3 regions of the Cocleimonas sp. KMM 6892 genome follow, and region 3 is predicted to be linked to each of the others. Evidence: predicted binding sites of a transcription regulator. Region 3 holds the regulator's gene; each other region holds the start of a gene.

Region 1 (7,806 bases), on a different contig from region 3:
CACCCGCAAAGAGAATGCAAGACCGACTAGAGCTTTTGCAAAAACACCTTGAGACCGAAAACCCTGTATTAGTATCAGTCGTAGATCGTTATAGAAAGCTCGACAAAATTTCTCAAAAAATGGGTTTGTTAGCTGCAGATCAATCGTATGCTACCCAGATATCGTGGTGGCCACTGGTTTCAATTTTAGGAACGTTCTCCGCTGGTAAATCAAGTTTCATCAATTCGTATCTGGGGCTTAATGTTCAAGACTCAGGTAATCAGGCGGTCGATGACAAATTCACGGTTCTCACTTACAGCAGAGATTCAAAAGTACGCACGCTACCCGGAATTGCTTTAGATGGTGATCCTCGTTTCCCTTTTTATCAAATAAGCGAAGACATCGAATCTGTTACGCAGGGCGAAGGCTCACGAATAGATAATTATTTGCAAATGAAGGCAACGCCAAGCGAAAAACTTCGCGGAAAGATAGTTATCGACTCTCCAGGTTTTGACGCGGATGAGCAACGAAAAGAAACCTTGAAACTGACTGATCATATTATTGATCTTTCGGACTTGGTGTTGGTGCTGTTCGATGCAAGGCATCCTGAGCCAGGAGCAATGCAAGATACTCTGGAGCATCTTGTGCAAGGTTCACAAAAGCGCAGTGATAATAGCAAATTCATGTTTATCTTGAATCAGATTGATACATCTGCAAATGACGACAATATGGAAGATATTGTGGCGTCATGGCAAAAAGCGTTGGTGCAAAGTGGTTTAAATGCCGGCCGTTTCTACGTCATTTTTAATACTGACTTAGCTGCCCCTGTTGAGAATAAAGCCGTTTGGGAGCGATATCTAAACAAGCGAAATAATGACTACGCAGAAATATCTAAACGTATGGAAGATATTGATGTAGAAAGAGTGTATCGAATTATCGGAAGCATGGAGTCACTCTCTAATCAAATAGAGCAACAAGCAGTGCCTCAAGTAAAACTGGCTATGCAACGTTGGAAGAAAAGAGTATTAATCACCGATGTGGTGGTTTTTGTTCCTATCATTTTAGGCTTGATAACACTTTCAGTGATTGCGGGTTACTGGCAGGGAATGGTCTTTAATCCTCCATGGCTGGATGCTTTGAAACAAAACAAAATATTAGGTATCGGGGTGTTAGCTGCGATAGTTGTGATCTTCTATCTGATTCATCAGATGGTCCGTTCAAAATTGGTGAATGGCGTTGCAAAAAAATTAAGCACTGACGAGCCTTATGGAAATATCGCCAATGCGTTTAGAAAAAATACACGCTGGTGGCGCAGTATTTTCAGAAAGAATCCAGTCGGTTGGAGTACAGGTGTACGTAAAAGATTAGACGGTATACGCAGTGATATCGACAAATTCGTCCAAACCTTGAATGATCGATATACCAGTCCATCTGGTAAAGAAGACTCATAAAAGCATATTCACCGAGAACAAGGCAAATAGATAAATAGTCATTCAAAAAATTGACGGATGTCTTGCTTGAGTTAATTCTAACTTGGAATAAAATAAAAAAGTGCCTATAAGTAGGGGGGGTGTATTTAATTTAATGCACCCCCCTACTTATAGGCACTTTTTTTCAATGTAATGTTTTACATTGAAACGTCAAAACAACGACAAATAACCGCACGATATATTAATTAGAAAATTCGGAATTATTATGACTAAATCTCAATCTTTATTTGAGCAGGCTCAACTTACAATCCCTGGTGGAGTAAATTCTCCCGTACGTGCATTTAAAAGCGTCGGTGGTACCCCGTTATTTATAGAAAGAGCAAAAGGCGCTTATTTATTTGACGTAGATGGCAACAAATATATCGATTATGTGGGTTCTTGGGGGCCAATGATCGCGGGTCATGCGCATCCAGAAGTCATCGAAGCGGTTAAAACTGCCAGTGAAAACGGCTTAAGCTTTGGTGCGCCAACAGAAATAGAAGTAACAATATCGAAGAAAATTTGTGAAATCCTGCCTTCCATAGAAATGTTGCGAATGGTGAGCTCTGGAACTGAAGCAACCATGTCAGCTATTCGATTGGCGCGCGGATTCACAGGTCGTGATGATATTGTGAAGTTTGAGGGTGGCTATCATGGACATGGTGATTCGTTGTTAGTAAAAGCGGGTTCAGGCGCTTTGACTTTTGGTGAGCCAAACTCTCCCGGTGTTCCCGCTGATTTGGCAAAGCACACCTTAACGCTGGATTACAATAATCCGCAGCAAGTAAAAGACTTGTTTGCAAAAATGGGAGATAAGATCGCCTGTATTATTGTTGAGCCAGTAGCAGGGAATATGAACTGTATTCCACCTTCGGAAGGTTTTCTCGAAACACTCCGAGAAGTGTGTGATGAGCATGGATCCGTATTGATTTTTGATGAGGTCATGACCGGGTTCCGCGTTGCACTGGGTGGTGCACAAGCACATTACGGCATAAAGCCAGATTTGACTACCTTGGGCAAAGTTATCGGTGGCGGTATGCCAGCTGCCGCATTTGGTGGGCGTAAAGATATTATGGAGAAACTTTCTCCTTTAGGTCCTGTCTATCAAGCAGGTACTTTATCGGGTAATCCGTTGGCAATGACTGCTGGTTTGAAGACACTGGAAATCATCTCTCGTGATGGTTTTTATCCTGAGCTAACAGAGAAAACCGAATTATTCGTTAATGGAATGTTAGAGCGTGCGCGACAGAGCGACATTCCATTAAGCAGTAATCAAGTGGGTGGAATGTTTGGTTTATTCTTCAGTGATGAAGATAAAATAGAAAATTTTGCACAAGTATCAAAGTGCAATATAGAGCGATTTAATCGTTTCTTCCATAGTATGTTGGATGAGGGCGTTAATCTGGCTCCTTCTGCTTATGAAGCTGGTTTTATGTCTAATGCACATACCGTTGAGGACATAAATGCAACATTAGGCGCCGCTGAAAAAGTCTTCGCAAATCTTTAATTATTAAAAATAATTACGGATTGTCCGAAACTTTTTGTGGTATTAGCACTCTAAGTCTTTGAGTGCTAAAATAGCATAACAATCTGAGGAAGTTTCAGGGGAAAAGATATGACAAACAATACATTAGTAGTAGGAAACACAGCAGCGACAAGTACAGCGATGACTATGCCGGTTCTTTCAGGAAGTCTCGAGAGTTACATTCAGTCTGTACGTGAAATTCCGGTTTTAAAGAAGTCTGAAGAGCGCGAACTAGCAGTTAAGCTACGCGATAACGACGATCTTGAAGCAGCTCGCCAACTGATTATGCATAACTTACGTTTTGTAATTAAAGTTGCGCGCGGTTACAGCGGTTACGGTTTACCTTTAGCTGATTTAGTGCAAGAAGGTAATGTAGGATTAATGAAAGCAGTAAAACGCTTTGATCCGACGGTAAATGTGCGTTTGGTATCTTTTGCAGTTCATTGGATTCGTGCAGAAATTCACGAGTTTATTTTAAAGAACTGGAAAATTGTTAAAGTTGCTACAACTAAAGCACAGCGCAAATTATTCTTTAATCTTAGAAGTAAAAAGAAAAGATTAGCGTGGATGAACGATGCAGAAGTTAAAGATATCGCGAATGATTTAGGTGTTACAAGCAAAGACGTGCTGGAAATGGAAAAGCGCATGTCTGGTCAGGATATCGGTTTTGATTTATCAACAGATGACGATGATGATAGTGCATATTCTCCGAATCAGTACTTGCAATCCGATGTCGAAGATCCTTCTGATGCTATCGAAACAGCAGACTGGGAGTCTCATACTCAGGTCTTATTCAAAAATGCGATGTCTACCTTAGATGATCGCAGTAAGGATATTTTAGCTTCTCGCTGGTTAGTAGAAGAAAAAGCGACGTTGCAGGACTTGGCTGCAAAATATGAAGTGTCGGCTGAGCGTATTCGTCAGATTGAGAGTAACGCGATTGAAAAGCTAAAGAGTTCAGTAGAAGCTGCTTAATACAACAGTTAACAAGCTGTAAATTCAAAACAATAAAAAGATCGCTATAAAGCGACCTTTTTATTGTCTGTAATTAATACTCAGCAAATTTACATTCCAAACACTACTGAGAAAAAACTCAGCCATGCAAAAATGATCAGTGCTGTAACGATCAACAGTGGTACACCAAAACTAAAATCGAACATGAGAATTTCCACTCCTATAAAAACAGGGTGATATGGTAGGTTATTCTAATGCGCTCTGCAAGTTACACTTATTTATCCATAAAACCGTGTTGGCATTGTTAAACACCACTATCCTTTCAGGATTAAGCCATTATAATCAACAGCCCAGCATACGTATTGGATACACAGCTTAGATGAATAAAAAGTCTCTGAAAAATGAATCTGCAGATGAAACAAAACCAGATTTTGAAACTGCCATGGCTGATTTGGAAGCATTGGTATCGAAAATTGAATCTGGTGATCTATCTTTAGAAGAGTCACTAAAAGAATTTGAGAATGGCGTGAAGCTGAGTAGAGCATGTCAGGCAGCGTTAAAAGATGCTGAACACCGTGTGAAAATTCTCAGTGAAGATGACGAAGAGAGTGATTTTGATGATAGTTCTGTATAGGCTATTTTCGACAAACACCAAGGTTAATTTTTAAAATATTATGACACGCGAAGACTATCAGCATCGTATCGAACAGTTTTTAGACTCGGTACCTCTATCAAGCTCATCTTTCATTTCATCTTCACAATTGCATGAAGCGATGCGCTATTCAGCTTTGGGTGGCGGTAAGCGTGTGCGTCCCTTATTGGTATATGCCACCGGAGAAGCATTAAAGATAAATGTCGATTTGCTCGATTTACCTGCGGCCGCTATCGAATTGATACATGCCTACTCTCTGATTCATGATGATTTGCCGAGTATGGATGATGATGCGCTTAGAAGAGGCAAACCAACCACTCATATCGCTTTCGATGAAGCGACAGCCATTCTTGCGGGAGATGCTCTGCAGACCTTGGCATTCCAGTTGCTATCAAACCCAATGCAAGGAATCTGCGCAGAAAATCAGCTAAAAATACTCAATATCCTGGCAATTGCCTCAGGCCCAGATGGTATGGTGAAGGGACAGAGTATAGATTTAGCGGCAGTGGGAAAGCAGTTAACTGAAGATGAATTAGAAATCATGCATAACCATAAAACTGGCGCATTAATTACAGCAAGTGTTGAAATGGCGACGTATTGTATGGAAACAAAAGAACAAGCGAATAGCGAAGAGATTGTAAAAAAACGTAGAAGTTTGACAGAATACTCTCAAGCAATTGGTTTGGCTTTTCAGGTTAGAGACGACATTCTTGATATTCAAAGCGATACAGAAACGCTGGGAAAACAACAGGGATCCGATATTGCGGCAGGAAAACCAACCTATCCGTCCATCATGGGAATGTCAGCAGCTAAAGAAAAATTGTTTAATTTGAACAAAAAAGCGTTAGACTCTCTCATAGATTTTGGAGAAGAAGCCGATTCACTAAGAGAAATCGCAAGTTTTATTGTTAAGCGCATTGCTTGATTTAAAGCAGTACGTCTTTTCATTATCATAGTTACAATACATAGACCCGCTACCTAGGCTTACTATCTAGAGTTGCTATCTAAAGTTGTTATCTAGAATAACCATCAAGGCTATAATTTAAGATACATGTTATTTGACAATATAAATACACCCGCAGACCTAAAGAGCCTGACAATTGAAGAATTGCCAGCGCTGTGTGATGAGGTGCGTAAGTATTTATTGCAATCAGTATCAGACTCCGGAGGCCATTTAGCATCTGGTTTAGGTGCGCTTGAATTAACCGTTGCGCTACATTACGTCTACGATACGCCAAATGATCGATTGATCTGGGACGTCGGGCATCAAGCCTATGTGCATAAGCTTTTAACAGGCCGTAGAGATCAGCTTCGTACCATTAAAAAGAAAGATGGTTTGTGTGGTTTTCCGCGTCGTGAAGAAAGTAAATATGATGATTTTGGCGTAGGCCATTCCAGTACATCTATCAGTGCTGCGTTAGGTATGGCGCTTGCAGCAAAACAACAAGGTATTGATCGACATTCAATCGCCGTTATCGGTGATGGCGCATTAACAGCGGGTTTAGCCTATGAAGCTTTAAATCATGCTGGTGACATTGATACTGAGATGCTGGTTGTTTTAAACGATAATGATATGTCTATTTCACCCAATGTGGGTGGTTTAAGTAAGTATCTAGCGCGTTTATTGTCGGGTAATTTTTATTCAACGATGCGTGAAAATAGCAAGAAAATACTTGCGAATACGCCAGTCATGAAGCGTTTTGCCAGACGCGCTGAAGAGCATACCAAAGGCATGATAATGCCCTCTGCAACGCTATTCGAAGAAATGGGCTTCGTTTATTACGGCCCAGTCGATGGTCATGATGTGATTGAATTGGTTAAGATTCTAGAGAACATCAAAGACATCAACGAGCCTAAGTTTTTACACGTTGTCACTCAAAAAGGCAAAGGTTACGAGCCCGCTGAAAAAGATCCGATTGGATATCACGCGGTCTCTGTTTTTGATTTGAAAGCCGGAGTGCAAAAATCAAATAAACCCAGTACGCCGACATACACACAAGTGTTTGGTCGTTGGTTGTGCGATATGGCTGCGAAAGACGAAAAGCTTGTCGGTATCACTCCGGCAATGCGTGAAGGTTCCGGGTTGGTTGAGTTTTCTAAAGAATTCCCTGATCGTTACTACGATGTCGCGATTGCCGAACAGCATGCAGTAACACTTGCTGCCGGAATGGCATGCGATGGTTTAAAGCCAATTGTTGCGATATATTCGACATTTTTACAGCGCGCTTATGATCAGTTAATACACGATGTCGCGCTACAGGATTTGCCTGTTGTGTTTGCAATCGACCGTGCAGGTTTAGTTGGTTCAGATGGTCCAACGCATTCGGGCAATTATGATTTTTCTTACTTGCGCTGTATCCCAAATATGATCGTAATGGCTCCATCTAACGAAGATGAGTGCAGGCAAATGCTGTACACAGCTTACCAGCAAAATGGACCTACAGCGGTTCGTTACCCTCGTGGAAAAGGCACGGGTGTAGAACCTCAGGAAGAAATGAAAGAGCTGGCAGTCGGAAAGGGAGAAGTGCTACGCAAAGGCAATAGTATTGCAATCTTAATGTTTGGTTCTTTGTTAGAAGAGGCAACAATTGCAGCCAAAGCGTTCGGTGCCACGCTGGTAAATATGCGTTTCGTGAAGCCTATCGATGAAGATTTAATAAGAAGCTTATCCGAATCTCATGAATTATTTGTAACCCTTGAAGACAATGCTATTAAGGGCGGGGCAGGTAGTGCGGTTAATGAATTCTTGCTTGAGCAGGATATTTCGATGCCTGTCTTGAATTGCGGTATTCCCGATAAATATATAGAACATGCCACTCGTGAAGAGCAGCTGGAAGAAATAGGTCTCGATGGTGCTGGTATCGTTAAACAGATTGGCGAATTCAATCAGGGTAAATACTCTGAGCATCTTAAAACTGCTTAGTACTAAATTCTTAAGAATCCTTCTTAAATAAAACGCTTCTGAAAAAAATCCCCCAAAGTAGGGGGGTGACCTTATAATTCATGATCTACTGGATAAATATGCAATTTGTATTCAATTATCCCCTAATTGATTATTCGAGACTTTAAATCATGATCTACCTTAAATTACTCTTCGCCATGATGATATGGGGAGGAACTTTCACGTCAGCGAAAATGCTGGGTGCTGAAATGGATCCCATGATTTCGGCATTATTTCGTTTTATGCTGGCTTCTTCTGCATTGTTGTTACTGGTCTTTATTAAAGA
Region 2 (7,806 bases), on a different contig from region 3:
GGTGCCACTAATCATGCGTTAGATGGCGCAAGCTTATCTAAGCTACGTGTGCTACCGCTATTTTATAGATTATTTGGGACAGTTTGCTGGGTTACCTTTAACTGCATCATCAAGTGGCTTAAGGTGCCTTTGCCACCCATTTGAATAGGCATATGCTTTAACAAAAGTATTACACCCCTGAATATTAGGAACTACTTCAGCAGTAAAAGCATAACCTAATTTATTTTTAACTGAGTATCTATTCCCATATGGTAAACGCTCTTTCACAACTTCCTGATGTATCGTCATGGGTATTATCATACCTGCTGCATAAGTTGCAGATTGAAATGGGCGATAACAACTAACCATGTAACTATCAAGTCTTTGATTAACGACCTCAGGAGAAAGGTCATAACAGAGACTACCAATATCTTTTGACTTGTTTACAACTTCTGAAGAGCTTTGTGGAATTGAGCAACTAACCAAAAAAGCACTCATAATTGATAAAACTAAAGACTTTATTTTCATTTTAATCCCTGAATCTTTTAAATGATTTTTACAAATCTGAATAACTCGGCATTTTGATTTCTAGGAAGTAAATCGAATAGCTCTTTAGGATAAACGCAGTAAATTGCTGGTTAAACTAGATAAAGGTCACCCCCCTACTTATAGGCACTTTTTTTCAAACAAAAAAAGGGACGCAAATTGCGTCCCTTTTTAGGTAGATACTAGAATGTATCCGACAGATATTTCAAGCAGGATTTTTGCTCAAGATCAAGGCGGGTATTTGGCTACAAGACCGAAGCGTACTTAAGTACGTGAGGGTTTGTAGTCAAATGCCCAACGCCGAGATTGAGCAAAAAGACTATTGAAATTTACATCATGCCGCCCATTCCACCCATTCCACCCATATCCGGCATACCGCCGCCAGCTCCGCCTTCTTCTGGCTTATCCGCTACCATTGCTTCGGTAGTGATGATTAGGCCAGATACAGATGCTGCGTTTTGTAGCGCTGTACGAGTTACTTTAGTTGGATCCAGGATACCCATTTCGATCATGTCGCCGTACTCGCTAGTACGTGCATTGTAGCCGAAGCTTCCTGCGCCGTTCTTTACTGCGTTAAGTACTACTGAAGACTCGTCGCCTGCGTTTTGACAGATTTGACGTAGTGGCTCTTCCATTGCACGAAGTAGGATTTTAATACCCATGTCTTGGTCGTGGTTGTCGCCTGAAAGATCAGAGATGTCTTGTAGTGCGCGAACTAATGCAACTCCGCCACCTGGTACCACACCTTCTTCTACTGCTGCGCGTGTTGCGTGAAGTGCATCTTCTACGCGAGCTTTCTTTTCTTTCATTTCAACTTCTGTTGCTGCGCCAACTTTGATTACTGCAACGCCACCAGCTAGTTTAGCTACACGCTCTTGAAGTTTTTCACGATCGTAGTCTGATGTTGTTGTTTCCATCTGTGCACGGATTTGGTCAACACGCGCTTTGATGTCTTCGCCTGTTCCTGATCCGTCTACGATTGTTGTGTTTTCTTTGTCTACTACGATACGCTTAGCAGAACCTAGATCTTCAACTGTGATGCCTTCTAGTGATAGGCCAACTTCTTCTGAGATTACTTTGCCGCCGGTTAGGATTGCAAGGTCTTCTAGCATTGCTTTACGACGATCGCCGAAACCAGGTGCTTTAACAGCTGTTACTTTTACGATGCCGCGCATATTGTTTACAACTAATGTTGCTAATGCTTCGCCTTCGATGTCTTCTGCTACGATAAGTAGTGGACGACCTGCTTTTGCAGCGCCTTCTAGTGTAGGAAGTAAGTCACGGATGTTTGTGATTTTCTTGTCATGTAGAAGAACTAATGGCTCTTCTAACTCAGCAGACATGTTTTGCTGGTTTGTCACGAAGTAAGGAGATAGGTAACCGCGATCGAACTGCATACCTTCTACAACGTCTAGTTCGTTTTCTAGTGCTGTGCCTTCTTCTACTGTGATTACGCCTTCTTTGCCAACTTTGTCCATTGACTCAGCGATGATGCCACCGATGTTTTCATCAGAGTTTGCAGAGATTGTTCCAACCTGTGCGATTGCATCGTTGTCTGCACATGGTTTTGACATTTCTTGTAGCTTTGCTACTGCTGCCTTAGTTGCCTGGTCGATACCACGCTTAAGGTCCATTGGGTTCATGCCTGCAGCTACTGACTTCATGCCTTCGCGAACGATTGCTTGTGCCAATACTGTTGCTGTAGTTGTTCCGTCACCAGCGATGTCAGATGTTTGTGAAGATACTTCTTTCACCATCTGTGCGCCCATGTTTTCGAATTTGTCTTCTAATTCGATTTCTTTTGCTACTGATACACCATCTTTAGTGATCGTTGGAGCACCAAATGATTTATCTAATACTACGTTACGGCCTTTAGGACCTAGCGTTACTTTTACTGCGTTAGCTAGAACGTTTACACCTTCAACCATACGTGAACGTGCGTCATCTCCAAATCGTACTTCTTTAGCCATTTTTATTTACCTCTAAATTTGTTTTTTAATCAATGAAAGTTTTTAGCGTTGCGAGTGATTACTCTACTACTGCTAAAATGTCTTCTTCTTTCATCATTAGTAAGTCTTCACCTTCAACTTTCACAGCTTGACCTGAGTATTGGCCGAATAGGACTTTGTCGCCTATTTTTACGTCCATTGCGCGTACATCACCAGAATCTGTGATTCTGCCGTTGCCTGCTGCAATGATTTCGCCTGTGTTTGGTTTTTCTCCGCTTGCGCTATCTGGAATGATAATTCCACCAGCTGACACTTTTTCTTCTTCAGTCGGACGTACTAGAACTCGGTCGTGTAGAGGACGAATCGCCATGTGTAACTCCTTATAATGTAAATTTTAATTAAATTTATGTAATGTTTAATTTGGCTCATCAAGAGTGGATTAGCACTCTCGATCAGGGACTGCTAATGATAGGGTCAGATTTTAGTATTTCAAGTGAATTTTTTATTTAATTGCTCAAAGATCGCTATCTGACTTATTTTTATTGCTGATTACAATGGTTTCCTGATGGACTTCTCCGTCTTTTACGACGGTGTATTCACCTTCTACGATATCGGCATCAGCGCCATCTGAGTTGAACGGGGAACCTGCTTGCCCATTGAAGCCTGCACCGAATCCACCCATACCTCCGGTTACTTTCATTGCTGATCGTTTGATTATGTTACTGGCAATATATTGACGACTAAATGGCAGCAAACATAAGAAACCAATGGTGTCAGTGACAAAACCCGGTGTCATTAGGAGTGCGCCACCAACGGCGAGAATTATGCCTTCGACCATTTCCTGTGCAGGAATTTTACCCTGCGACATGTTCTGCTGAAATCGTGCGAGTGTGGATAAACCCTGTTGGCGCAGTAGCCCTGCACCAATTACAGCGGTTAATACCACCAGTATGATGGTTGGTAGTGCGCCGATGACTTCGCCGACTTTTATTAGAAAGTAGATCTCTGTGATGGGGATGATCAAAAATAGAACGGCAAAGATGGTGGTCGAACGCATAGATATACTCCACAATATTGAAGGGTAATTTTAATTAATACCTTTGTTTCAATATAGTTATAAAAGGTGTTACTTCAATAGTAATATCATTTTAACCTTTTCGGGCCTTTTAAGAGCGTTTGGACATAAGTTATGAAAACCATTGATTTGAGTGAGTTAAATCTTGAAGAACTGATTTTTCTTCATGGTGAATTACCCAAATATATTAACAAGGCGAGAAAGGCTGAAAAGCTTGCATTAAAGGAACAAATGGAAGCAATGGCGGCAGAGGCCGGCTTTAGTCTGGATGAAATCGTGAATAATAAAAACAAAACCCAGATAGGATTTGTGAAAGCAAAATACAGAAACCCGGATGATTTCAATGAAACCTGGAGTGGTCGTGGCAAAAAGCCCAAATGGGTTCAGGATTACATTGGAGATAAGGGCACTCTGGACGATTTATTGATTATTCTTTGATATATGATTTTCTAATCGTTTTTTAACGACGATTCCTTACGGAATCTACGATGGACTTTAGTGAGCTTATCGTTTTGTTGTTAAAACGAGTAACTCAATTATTTGACTTGTCATTTCTGGCTTTTGGTAAGCGTTAAACTGATAAACCATCGAACTCCAAATTAGTCAGCCTTGAATTTGATCATTGTACATCGACGATTCCTTACGGAATCTACGATGGACTTTAGTGAGCTTACCGTTTTGTTTTTTAAAACGGGTAACTCAATTATTTGACTTGTCATCTCTGGCTTTTGGTAAGCCTAGAAAAGCCACCCCCCCTACTTTGAGCCGTTTTTTTTAGCTTGTTTTCTATTTAACTTGCATACAGCTTGCTTACGTTATTATGAGCTTACTTACATTAATTATTAGTAACGTTGGGCTTTTTGATTTTATTGATGATTATGATTGGCGTTATAATGCAGGTTTTCCTTAAGTGGTGTTACTAGTTCGCATACTTTTCTTGCATCCATGACTCTGTTATAAAACGTATTAAGCTGTGATTTTTGCCTGTACGTATTGCACGTACTGTTGATTTGCAAACGATTTGAGACAGCTACTGCTAGAGAACCGGACTTTTTAAACGTTATACATAAACGACGCAGATAAAGTTGAGATAACGGTTGTTGACCCTTTTAAACAATAAATTAGATTTTACGAGAGCGCGTAACGCCTTCGAAAGAATCTTAAATAAATAAGATAACGCTTTTATGTTAAAGAAACTTTTACATAGTGCATTTTCCCTAAAGTCACTAACATCACTTATTTTGCTGTTTGTATCATTGAATACATTTGCAGCAAACCCTGACGATTTATTACCGCCAGATGAAGCGTTCAGCCCTTCATTATCGAGCAGTTCACCAGAGAGTTTAACCGCCACCTGGAATATCGCTGATGGTTATTATATGTACCGCAAGCGTTTCTCCTTCGAAAGTGAAACACCGGGCATCACACTAGGCGAAGCCACGTTCCCCAAGGGTAAGATTAAAGACGACCCGGGTTTTGGCAAAGTAGAAACGTATCGCAACAAAATCGCTGTGCAAATTCCGTTGATTCGAGATGCTTCTGTCTCATCGGGTACGGAACTGTCGTTAAAAACCAAGTCTCAAGGTTGTGCGGATATTGGAGTGTGTTACCCACCGCAAAAGAAAACGCTAACGCTGAAACTTGCCGCGTTACCTGCACCTGCTATGGACCCCATTGCCGCAGCCAAAAAACCTGGCGCACTTTCATTAACCGCGCCTGCGAATGATGTTTTTACGCCGACGGCCTCTTCTTCTATTGCACCTATTCCTCTTTCTGATAAAGCACCCGCAGCAGGTTTAAGCCTTGCTGATGAGTTAGGCATTACCGGACTTGATGCACCCAATGAACCACTTCATCCCGATGAGGCGTTTGGTTTTGACCTGACCGCTGTCGACAAACAAACACTCAATGCCCGCTGGGATATCCTGGAAGGCCATTACCTTTATCAGCATAAATTCAAGTTTGAAATTGTTGATCCTGCGTCTGGGGTGAGTTTACAAAAAGTATCGCTCCCTAAAGGTAAGGAAGAGCACGATCAGTATTTCGGCGATATCGTTATCTACAATAAACCAATCGATGTAAAGCTACCTTTTACAGGCAAAACGGATGAAATAACCGTAAAGTCGAGCTACCAAGGCTGTTCTAAGTTGACTGGCATTTGCTACCCGCCTCAACATAAAACACAAAAGGTAAGCCTTACGAATGCGCCTGCGGCTATTGCCTCTGCAGATGCATCAGCCACGTCTAATGCTGGCGATAACAATTCGACAGCTACTGCAACAACAAATGCAGTTACGGATAACAACAATGCCGTTGCAGCGACAACCAAAGTTTCTGCACAGGATGGATTTGTCAATAAACTACTGACTGATAGTTTTCTGGTGGTTTTGTTTACCTTCTTCCTTGCGGGTCTGGCACTGACGTTTACTCCGTGCGTATTCCCGATGATCCCTATTCTATCTGGCATTATTGCTGGACAAGGTAGCGATAACAGCACGCGTAAATCTTTCTTCTTATCGCTTTCTTATGTATTAGCAATGGCTTCAACCTACGCCATTGTCGGCGTAATTGCGGCATTGAGTGGAGAGAACCTTCAAGTTGCCTTACAAAACCCCTGGGTGATTGGTGCATTCGCAGGTTTGTTTGTTTTGCTATCGCTCGCCATGTTTGGCTTCTATGAATTACAAATGCCTGCGAGTATTCAGAGCAAATTAACCAATATCAGTAATAGCCAATCCGGTGGCAGTATGTTGAATGCTGGCATTATGGGCTTGTTATCTGCCTTGATTGTTGGCCCTTGTGTCACCGCCCCACTTATAGGCGCTTTAATTTATATCGCACAAACTAAAGATGTGGTGCTGGGTGGTTTGTCATTATTTGCACTCGGCCTCGGTATGGGCGTACCCCTTCTGATTATTGGTACTTCAGCAGGCAAGATTTTACCTAGAGCTGGCGCCTGGATGGATAAGGTAAAAGCTGGCTTCGGTATTATGATGCTGGCTCTTGCTATCTGGATGCTTGAACGTATTCTGCCGATGACTGCGATTGTATTGCTTTCTGGCATTCTAGCGATCTTCACCGGTATTTACATGGGTGGTCTCGATGCACTGAATGAGGCGAGTACCGGCTGGAAACGTTTCTTTAAAGCGTCTGGTTTAGTCACACTACTCTATGGCGCAATGCTATTAATTGGCGCAGCGAGCGACAATGGCAGTTTAATCCATCCTTTAAAAGGCAGCTTTGCAAGTGATGGCTCATCCGTTGCAGCGGTTGAACAAAAGCTCGTCTTTAGACAAATTAAAGGCGTAGAAGGTCTTGACCAAGCATTAGCGCTAGCAACACAGCAAGGGCAAACAGTGATGCTGGACTTCTATGCTGACTGGTGTATTTCTTGTAAAGAAATGGAGCATGGCACCTTCACAGATTTAAACGTGATTAATTCATTAAAAGACACCGTATTGTTGCAAGCCGATGTCACACCGAATGATGACTTAGATAAAGCATTGTTGAAGAAATTCGGGCTATTCGGACCTCCGGGTATTTTATTCTTCGATAAGAACAGTAAAGAAAACCTACCATTCAGAATTGTTGGAGAGATGAAGGCTGATCCTTTTAATAATCATGTACAAGAATTTTTAAAGACAGTTAAATAAATCCCCCATTCAAAGAGCAAGTATGAAAAAACTACCCATTATCGTCGCAATATTTTTATTCTTAGGTTTTGCCAGTGCCTATGCCGTCAAAAATGACGTGCATAAAAAGATCTTTGGTGATGATTCATCCATTGTATTCCTGATTGAAAAGACATTAGGACATAACCCTCCAGCGTTAGCGAAAGACATGGTCGGTAAAAACGCACCTGCTTTTACATTAACCAGCGAAAGCGGTCCGGTAAGTCTGGCTGATTATAAAGGTCAATTAGTGCTGCTTAACTTCTGGGCGTCATGGTGTCCGCCCTGTCGTGCGGAAATGCCAGGATTTATCAAGACGCAGGAAAAGTATAAGGATAAACCTTTTACTTTTTTAGGTGTTGCCATAGAAGATAAAGAAGATGTTTTATCTTACGCCAAAGAAATTGGAGTTAATTATCCCATCACTTATGGCACAGAAGACGCCTATAACGTTGTCAGTAGTTATGGCAACCCTGATGGTGCACTACCCTATAGTATTCTGATTAGTCCAGAGCAAAAAATCCTGCATGTTTTTTCAGGTTACTTAAGCGAAGATAAACTCGAAGAATTAATTGCTCAGAATTTG
Region 3 (7,806 bases):
TGACAGTGAGGACAGGTTTGCTGAACCGAGAAAAAGCCTTGTTGAATTCTGACCTGGCCCTGTCCATGACAAGTACCACAAGTTTCTGGGTGACTGCCTTCTTTAGCGCCACTACCATCACAGGTTTCACAGGTTTGTTTACTTGGAACACGAATATCTACGCTTGTGCCGAAGACTGCCTCTTCCAGGGTTAGCTCTAGATTGTATTGTAAATCACTGCCTCGATAAGCAGCAGTTCCGCCTCCGCCACCGCGTGATCCACCAAAAATATCTTCAAAGATATCGCCAAATCCACCAAAACCGGAGCTTCCACCACCGAAGCCACCACCTTGAGAACCATCAACACCAGCATGACCAAATTGATCGTAAGCTGCGCGTTTTTGTGAGTCAGAGAGTATTTCATACGCCTCTTTGACTTCTTTAAATTTTACTTCTGCTTCATGATTATCTGGGTTTCTATCAGGGTGAAATTTCATAGCCATGCGGCGATATGCTTTTTTCAAATCAGCTTCGCTGCAACTTTTTGAAACACTCAAAATTTCGTAATAACATTGTTTGGACATGATGAAACCTATTTTCTTTAAACTATATAAACAATAAATGTGCCGTACTTAAACTAGAACCACTTTATTAGAACCATATAAAACAGCTTTGTAAAACCAGTAGAACTCTAAAACAAAATAAGGCGCAAAGGTTAAAAACCTATGCACCTTATCTGCTTACCTGACTTTTAACGTAATCTGTCAAAAGGCATTTTTTGCGTTTTACTTCTTATCGTCTGCGTTACTGTCTTCTGCATCAACTTCTTCAAATTCAGCATCGACAACATCGTCATCTTCCGCAGAAGCTTGCTCACCTTCTGGTGCAGCACCTGCTTCGCCGCCTGCTGCAGCTTGAGCTAGAGTACCAGACGCTTCCATTAACTCTTGAGCCTTTTTCTCAATTAAGTCTTTGTCATCGCCTTTAAGTGCTTCTTTAAGCTCGTCAACTAACGCAGTTACTTTAGTCTTTTCTGCTTCGTCAACTTTGTCGCCGTATTCAGCAAGTGACTTTTCAGTAGCATGTACAAGACCATCAGCCTGGTTACGTGCATCAACTAACTCACGCGCCTTCTTATCTTCTTCAGCGTGTGCTTCAGCATCCTTAACCATTGCGTCTACTTCTTCATCAGTCAAACCAGATGAAGCTTTGATCTGGATAGATTGCTCTTTACCCGTCGCTTTATCTTTTGCCGATACGTTCAAGATACCGTTTGCATCGATGTCTAACGTAACTTCGATTTGTGGCTGACCACGTGGCGCAGGTGGTATATCAGTTAAGTCGAAACGACCTAATGATTTGTTACCCGATGCCATTTCACGTTCACCTTGAAGCACATGTACTGTTACAGCATTCTGATTATCTTCAGCTGTTGAGAATACTTGTTGTGCTTTAGTAGGAATCGTTGTGTTCTTATCAATAAGTTTGGTCATTACCGCGCCCATTGTTTCGATACCTAATGATAAAGGCGTTACGTCAAGTAGTAATACGTCTTTAACATCTCCACCTAAAACACCACCTTGAATCGCTGCACCAACTGCTACTGCTTCATCAGGGTTTACATCTCTACGTGGCTCTTTGCCGAAGAAATCTGTTACTGCTTGTTGAACCATTGGCATACGTGTTTGACCACCAACCAGGATTACATCATTGATTTCAGATCCTTTAAGACCAGCATCTTTCAGTGCAACTTTACAAGGCTCAATCGTACGCTTAACTAAATCTTCAACCAGTGATTCTAATTTAGCACGTGTTACTTTAACGTTTAAGTGCTTAGGACCAGAAGCGTCAGCTGTAATATAAGGTAGATTTACGTCAGTCTGCGTTGCAGATGAAAGCTCAATTTTCGCTTTTTCTGCTGCTTCTTTTAGACGTTGTAGAGCAAGAGGATCGTTGTGTAGATCTACACTATTATCTTTCTTGAACTCATCTGCCAAGTAGTCGATAAGACGCATATCAAAGTCTTCACCACCAAGGAATGTATCACCATTGGTTGCTAGTACTTCAAACTGGTATTCGCCGTCGATTTCTGCGATTTCGATGATTGATACGTCGAATGTACCACCACCTAAGTCGTATACAGCAATCGTGCTATCGCCTTTTGCCATTTTATCCATACCGTAAGCAAGTGCTGCGGCTGTTGGCTCGTTGATAATACGCTTAACATCTAATCCCGCGATTTTACCCGCATCTTTAGTCGCTTGACGTTGTGAATCGTTGAAGTATGCAGGAACCGTAATAACTGCTTCTGTTACTGACTCACCCAAGTAGTCTTCTGCGTCTTTCTTAAGCTTTTGAAGAATACGTGCTGATACCTCAGGAGGTGACATCTTCTTACCATTAGCTTCTACCCATGCATCACCGTTATCTGCTTTAGTGATTTTATAAGGTACTAACTTAATATCTTTTTGTACGGCTTCTTCTTCAAAAGTACGACCGATCAAACGCTTGATTGCGTAAAGTGTGTTTTCAGGATTCGTTACTGATTGACGCTTAGCTGGTTGACCTACTAATACTTCATCGTTTGCAAATGCAACGATCGAAGGGGTTGTGCGATCGCCTTCAGCGTTCTCGATAACTTTAGGCTTATCACCTTCCATAACTGCGACACAGGAGTTTGTGGTTCCTAAGTCAATTCCGATTATTTTTCCCATGTTAATTCTCTCTTAAATGTGTTTATTACTGTCAATAACTTTGGATTGTTTTAAGCTCAATCTAGAGTTACGTTAATATCAAAAAATGTTGTAATAAATGTGTGGTTATTTGTTTATTTATCAAGGTTAAAATCAATAAAAAATCCACATTTATTTAATTTCTTTATTTGTTACCCGGTCAGAGGCGCTATTTGTGCTACTGAAAAAGGTAGTTATAAAATTATTTAGTTTTTAGCAACCATTACCATTGCTGGGCGAACCAGACGACCGTTTAAGGTATAGCCTTTTTGCATCACCGCGCTCACATGATCATTCTCATATTCTTCGCTCGGCTGCATTGCCATCGCCTGGTGTAAATCAGGGTTGAACTTTTCTCCCAAAGGATCAATTGCAACAACGTTAAACTTTTCCATGGCTGCTTTTAAGACGTTCATGGTCAAACCAATACCTTCGCGAATCTGCTCAACTTCACCTTCTACGGCGTATCCCATTTCCAGACTATCTGCCACAGGGAGTATTTCTTCGACAAACTTCTTTACGGCGTACTTGTGCGCATCTTCAACCTGCTTTTCAGAACGTTTGCGTAAATTATCCATCTCGGCTTGAATTCGCAGTGCCTTGTCCCAGTTTTCATTGGCTTTGGCTTCTGCTTCTTCCAGCTTCTGTTGTAAAGATTCTATGGTGACTTCTTCAGCGCCATTTGGCATCTCGGCAGATGCTTCTTCCGGCTGATTGTTAACGTCGTTATTTACGCTGTTATCAACATTGTTCTCAACGTTATTTTCCATATTATCTGGATTACTATTATTTTCAGATTCGCTCATGAGCTATCGACCTAATATTTGTTTATGTTTAATAAATTTTAATAAAGCTTTAATACACTTCTTTATTTCACTTAATGTGCGGTAAAAAGTGGGGATTCTAAGTAATAATTCAAGAAAATTTTATTGTTTTTTGCCTTTCTCGAATATTTTTATTTATTCAGAGCCGCGGAAAGAAGCTTAGCGGTGATATCAACGACTGGAATCACACGATCATAATGCATGCGTTTAGGGCCTATAACTCCCAGAACACCAATATGAGTATCATCAATTTGATAAGGTGCGGTAACTACGCTGCAATCGCCAAAAACTTCATGACCGGATTCTCGACCAATGAATATCTGAACGCCATCCGCTGTCATACAGCGATCCAGTAAATTCAGAATATCTCTTTTCTCGTTGAAGGCATTAAATAACTGACGCAACTTAGTCACATCTGATAAATCATCGTAATCCATCAGATTCGTTTGGCCAGCAACAACGTAATCATCTTCCACATTATCTGCCATACCTGAAACAGCCTGCTCACCAAGATCAATCGCAGAAAGCATCATCGCGTTCATATCGGCTCGTACTTGTTTCATTTCATTTAACAGAGCAACACGCGCCTGAGCCAAATCTTTGCCCACTAAAATCTCATTTAGATAATTACTGCTTTGCTGTAATTCAGAACTGGTTATTTCGCGGTCCATCGTGATCATGCGATTTTCGATATCGTTATTCGACATCACCAATACCACTAGCACCTGAGAATCAGAGAGTTTCAGGAATTCTATTTTACGAATCGCACGCGCTTCCATTTGTGGCGCCATTACAATACCGGTCAACTGGGTTAATCCAGACAACATGGTTGATGCTGACTGAATTAAATTGGCTGAAGATCGATTATCCAATTGAATTTGCAGCGTCTGACATTCCTGTTCCGCCAAAGGAGTGACATTCAACAAAGAATCAACAAACAAACGATAACCCTGAGAGGTTGGCACACGACCTGCAGAAGTGTGAGGCGCATGAATGTAACCCGCATCTTCAAGCGACGCCATGACATTACGAATAGTAGCCGGACTCAAATCCAGACCGCTACGTTTAGCAAGTAAGGTAGAGCCTATAGGCTGACCATCTGAAATATAGCCTTCTATTAAGACTTTTAGCAGATGTTTGGCTCTTTCGTTTAAATCACAGGTATCTTTTGACATAGCCCTAATAATGATGATTTTTTATGAGTTTTCAAGACCAAATGAACCGTTTTATTTAGTCACCCCCCTACTTATACGGCTTTTTTTATTAATCCAACCAAACAGCTGGATAAAAATTGTACACTTGAATCTGAGTTCCAGTCCTTTCATCTTATTCAATATTGATAAATAAAACCCTTATGAGAAAATCAAAAAACTAAATGAATGATAACAATAAGGCAAAAAACAAGGTAACCAAAGTGATTAAAGTAGCTCATATATCTACAGGTCTAGAAACGGGTGGCGCAGAAGTTCAGCTGCTACGTTTATTGACTGATATCGATAAAAGCAAGTTTGAAATGATCGTCATTTCCTTACATAACGAAACCTATCTTGCAGATAGAATTCGTGAACTTGGTTTGCCTGTTCATTCATTACAGCTCAAAAAGAACCCATTAAATGTACGCAAGGCGTATTCAATCCTAAAAGAATTCAATCCGGACGTGATTCATGGAACCATGTATGAAGGCGGCGTTGTTGGCACACTATTCAACAAGTTTTTGCCGAAAAAACCACCGGTTATCTGGACTGTTCATGAGCCTTTAGAGCATTACGACAAAGAGCCAATTCGCAAACGTTTACAGTTGCGTACCTGGGGGCTAATTTCAAAATTACCTGCGTGCATGATGTATGTTTCAAACCTGAATAAAGATCAACATGTTGCCTGGGGTTTTAATAACGAAAAATCAATTGTTATTCCGAATGGCGTCGACACCAGCAAATGTTTTCCTAACCGCCCTGCCGGACTTAAAGTTCGTCATAGCCTTATGATTCCTGATAATGCATTCGTTATCGGTAAAATTGCACGTTTCCATCGCCAGAAAAATCATATTGGCTTTATGCATTCTGCAGCCTTGCTGGCAAAAACTCAGCCACACGTTCATTTTATGCTGGTAGGCACCAATGTTGATGAAAACAACGAAGAATTAGTCAACTTACGAAAAGAGCTTGGGCTTGAAGGCAAAGTACACATGCTAGGAAATCGCGAAGATATTCCTGATGTGGTGAATGCATTTGACCTTGCTACGCTTACCTCTTTCGGCGAAGCCTTCCCACTTACATTAGGTGAAGCGATGGTATCTGGCATACCGTGCGTAGCGACTGCAGTGGGCGACAATGATTATATTATTGGTGATACCGGCCTGATTACTCCTATCGGAGATGATGAAGCAATGGCTGAAGCGTGGCAAAAAATGGTAAAAATCAAAAGAGACACACCTGACACTTATGCACAAATGGGACAGGCAGCCAGACAGAGAACCTTAGACAATTTCACTCTGGAACAACAAGTGAAACAGCACGAAGATCTTTATCGTAATTTATATAACAACAATAATGCTTCAGAATCTGATCTGATTGCTGAGTCTTAATTGGCCATTACTCCCTTTTAGATGCTTGCAAATTACACGCTTACGGTTACAGGTTGTAACTCACTACTCGAAGGTATCCACAAAGCATCGGTAAGCGATGGCTGTGTCGAATTAGTATTCACCAAAGATGGCGAAACGATTCTTAAAGCGAGTTTAGCGGCAGACAGAAGATCACTAAGTCGTTCACTACAAATGACGCACGAGAAAATAGAGCGCATTTGTTCAAGACTTGGCATCAATGAATCTGACCTCGAATACGACCGCAGCCCCTTATCCAAAGCTGATAAGTTGATTTATAAGCTGCTATTTTTGAAGAAAATGCTATTCGAAACGTTTATCCCAACGCAATGGGTGATCGTTTACAAGCAAGCTCATGAAACCAAATGGCACAAGATCATTCCTGATTCGGCGCTGTTTCAAGCCGATCCTTTTGTGGTTTTCAAAGACAATAAATACTACGTTTTTTATGAAGAACTAAAATTTGAGGATTATCGTGGCTACCTTTGCGCGGCCGAGCTCGATATTGAAAACAACCGTTTGATCAATGACAAGGTCATTCTCGACTTTGATTATCATTTGTCTTTTCCTAATGTATTGTTGGAAAACGGCACGTACTACATGATCCCGGAAAGTGAAGAGAACAATAGCGTCGATTTATTTGAGTGCACTTCATTCCCCTATGAATGGAAAAAGAAAAAAACCTTAATCGATAAGGTTGGAGCAGTAGATACCACGCCTTTAAAAATTAATGACGACTGGTATTTATTTACCTCAGAAGGACAGACTACAGCTGACTACAACGATGAATTATCCATTTATAAATCGGCAGATTTATTAAACAGTCCTTTTCAAAAGCTCTATGACGAACCTGTTATTACGGATGTAACAAAAGCCCGAATGGCTGGGAATTTCATCCAGAAAAATGGTGAGTTGATTCGAGTTTCTCAAGATTGCGCTAAACGATACGGACATCAACTCCAACTCAACAAAGTCATCCAGATTGAAAATGGGTACATTGAAGAACCGCTAGAAACAATAACTCCGACTCAAGGCGCTATAGGCATCCACACTTATAATCAAGATCATGATCTGATTATTGCCGACATGGAAATAGCGCGTTTTGACATCTATTCTTTAAAGCGTTTCGTTGGTGGCAACCTTAGGCGTATTTTTGAAATCATTATAGATACCGTTATACGAAACAAAGGCTCATAAAAATTGCTAAAATACCCCTGCTTTTCGTTGGAAAGTTTGTCAATAGAATGACTATTTACTGCACTTCCCGCCTCAATCAGCAATATTTTCTCTAATTTTTAGTTTCGCCTTAGTTCCGGACAACGGTATCTGGGCAAGAATAATGCCCACGAAGATTAAGCCAAAGCCCATTACCATGCGCATAGTTAGCTCTTCATCCAATAGCCAAACCCCACCTATAACGGCAAACACAGCCTCTAACGACAAAATTAAAGCAGCATGATGCGAAGGTACAGATCGTTGTGCAAATACCTGAAGCGTATAGGCAACCGCCACGGATGCTACGCCGCCATAAAGTAATTCTAACCACCCACCTTTTACACCTTCAAGCACATCAGACCAAACTGTCGTATCAAAGAAAAAGACTGCAACCAGTGACAACAAACCGCAGGTATAAAACTGCACAATGGATAAACGTAGCGGATCGTAATAT

The links. The regulator HrcA, encoded in region 3, represses chaperone genes, less so after heat shock. The targets are predictions, from matches to a motif close to TTAGCACTCNNNNNNNNNGAGTGCTAA.
Region 1: a site for HrcA is predicted at 2,998-3,024, ahead of rpoH (RNA polymerase sigma factor RpoH). Genes of this name have one in related genera too.
Region 2: a site for HrcA is predicted at 2,914-2,940, ahead of OO007_RS12650 (co-chaperone GroES). Genes of this name have one in related genera too.

The regions. Positions count from the first base shown of each region.
Region 1 covers NZ_JAPFBV010000001.1:413,907-421,712, reverse strand. Annotated here, with positions in the region: gene OO007_RS01905 (dynamin family protein) at 1-1,430, shown strand, start outside; gene hemL (glutamate-1-semialdehyde 2,1-aminomutase) at 1,675-2,955, shown strand; gene rpoH (RNA polymerase sigma factor RpoH) at 3,064-3,948, shown strand; gene OO007_RS01890 (exodeoxyribonuclease VII small subunit) at 4,307-4,561, shown strand; gene OO007_RS01885 (polyprenyl synthetase family protein) at 4,602-5,504, shown strand; gene dxs (1-deoxy-D-xylulose-5-phosphate synthase) at 5,631-7,502, shown strand; gene OO007_RS01875 (DMT family transporter) at 7,652-7,806, shown strand, end outside.
Region 2 covers NZ_JAPFBV010000004.1:211,492-219,297, forward strand. Annotated here, with positions in the region: gene OO007_RS12640 (hypothetical protein) at 70-507, opposite strand; gene groL (chaperonin GroEL) at 855-2,495, opposite strand; gene OO007_RS12650 (co-chaperone GroES) at 2,554-2,844, opposite strand; gene OO007_RS12655 (FxsA family protein) at 2,989-3,531, opposite strand; gene OO007_RS12660 (H-NS histone family protein) at 3,664-3,987, shown strand; gene dsbD (protein-disulfide reductase DsbD) at 4,734-7,202, shown strand; gene OO007_RS12670 (TlpA family protein disulfide reductase) at 7,225-7,806, shown strand, end outside.
Region 3 covers NZ_JAPFBV010000003.1:59,411-67,216, forward strand. Annotated here, with positions in the region: gene dnaJ (molecular chaperone DnaJ) at 1-563, opposite strand, end outside; gene dnaK (molecular chaperone DnaK) at 765-2,693, opposite strand; gene grpE (nucleotide exchange factor GrpE) at 2,918-3,517, opposite strand; gene hrcA (heat-inducible transcriptional repressor HrcA) at 3,667-4,710, opposite strand; gene OO007_RS09350 (glycosyltransferase) at 4,911-6,119, shown strand; gene OO007_RS09355 (glucosamine inositolphosphorylceramide transferase family protein) at 6,141-7,334, shown strand; gene OO007_RS09360 (DMT family transporter) at 7,407-7,806, opposite strand, start outside.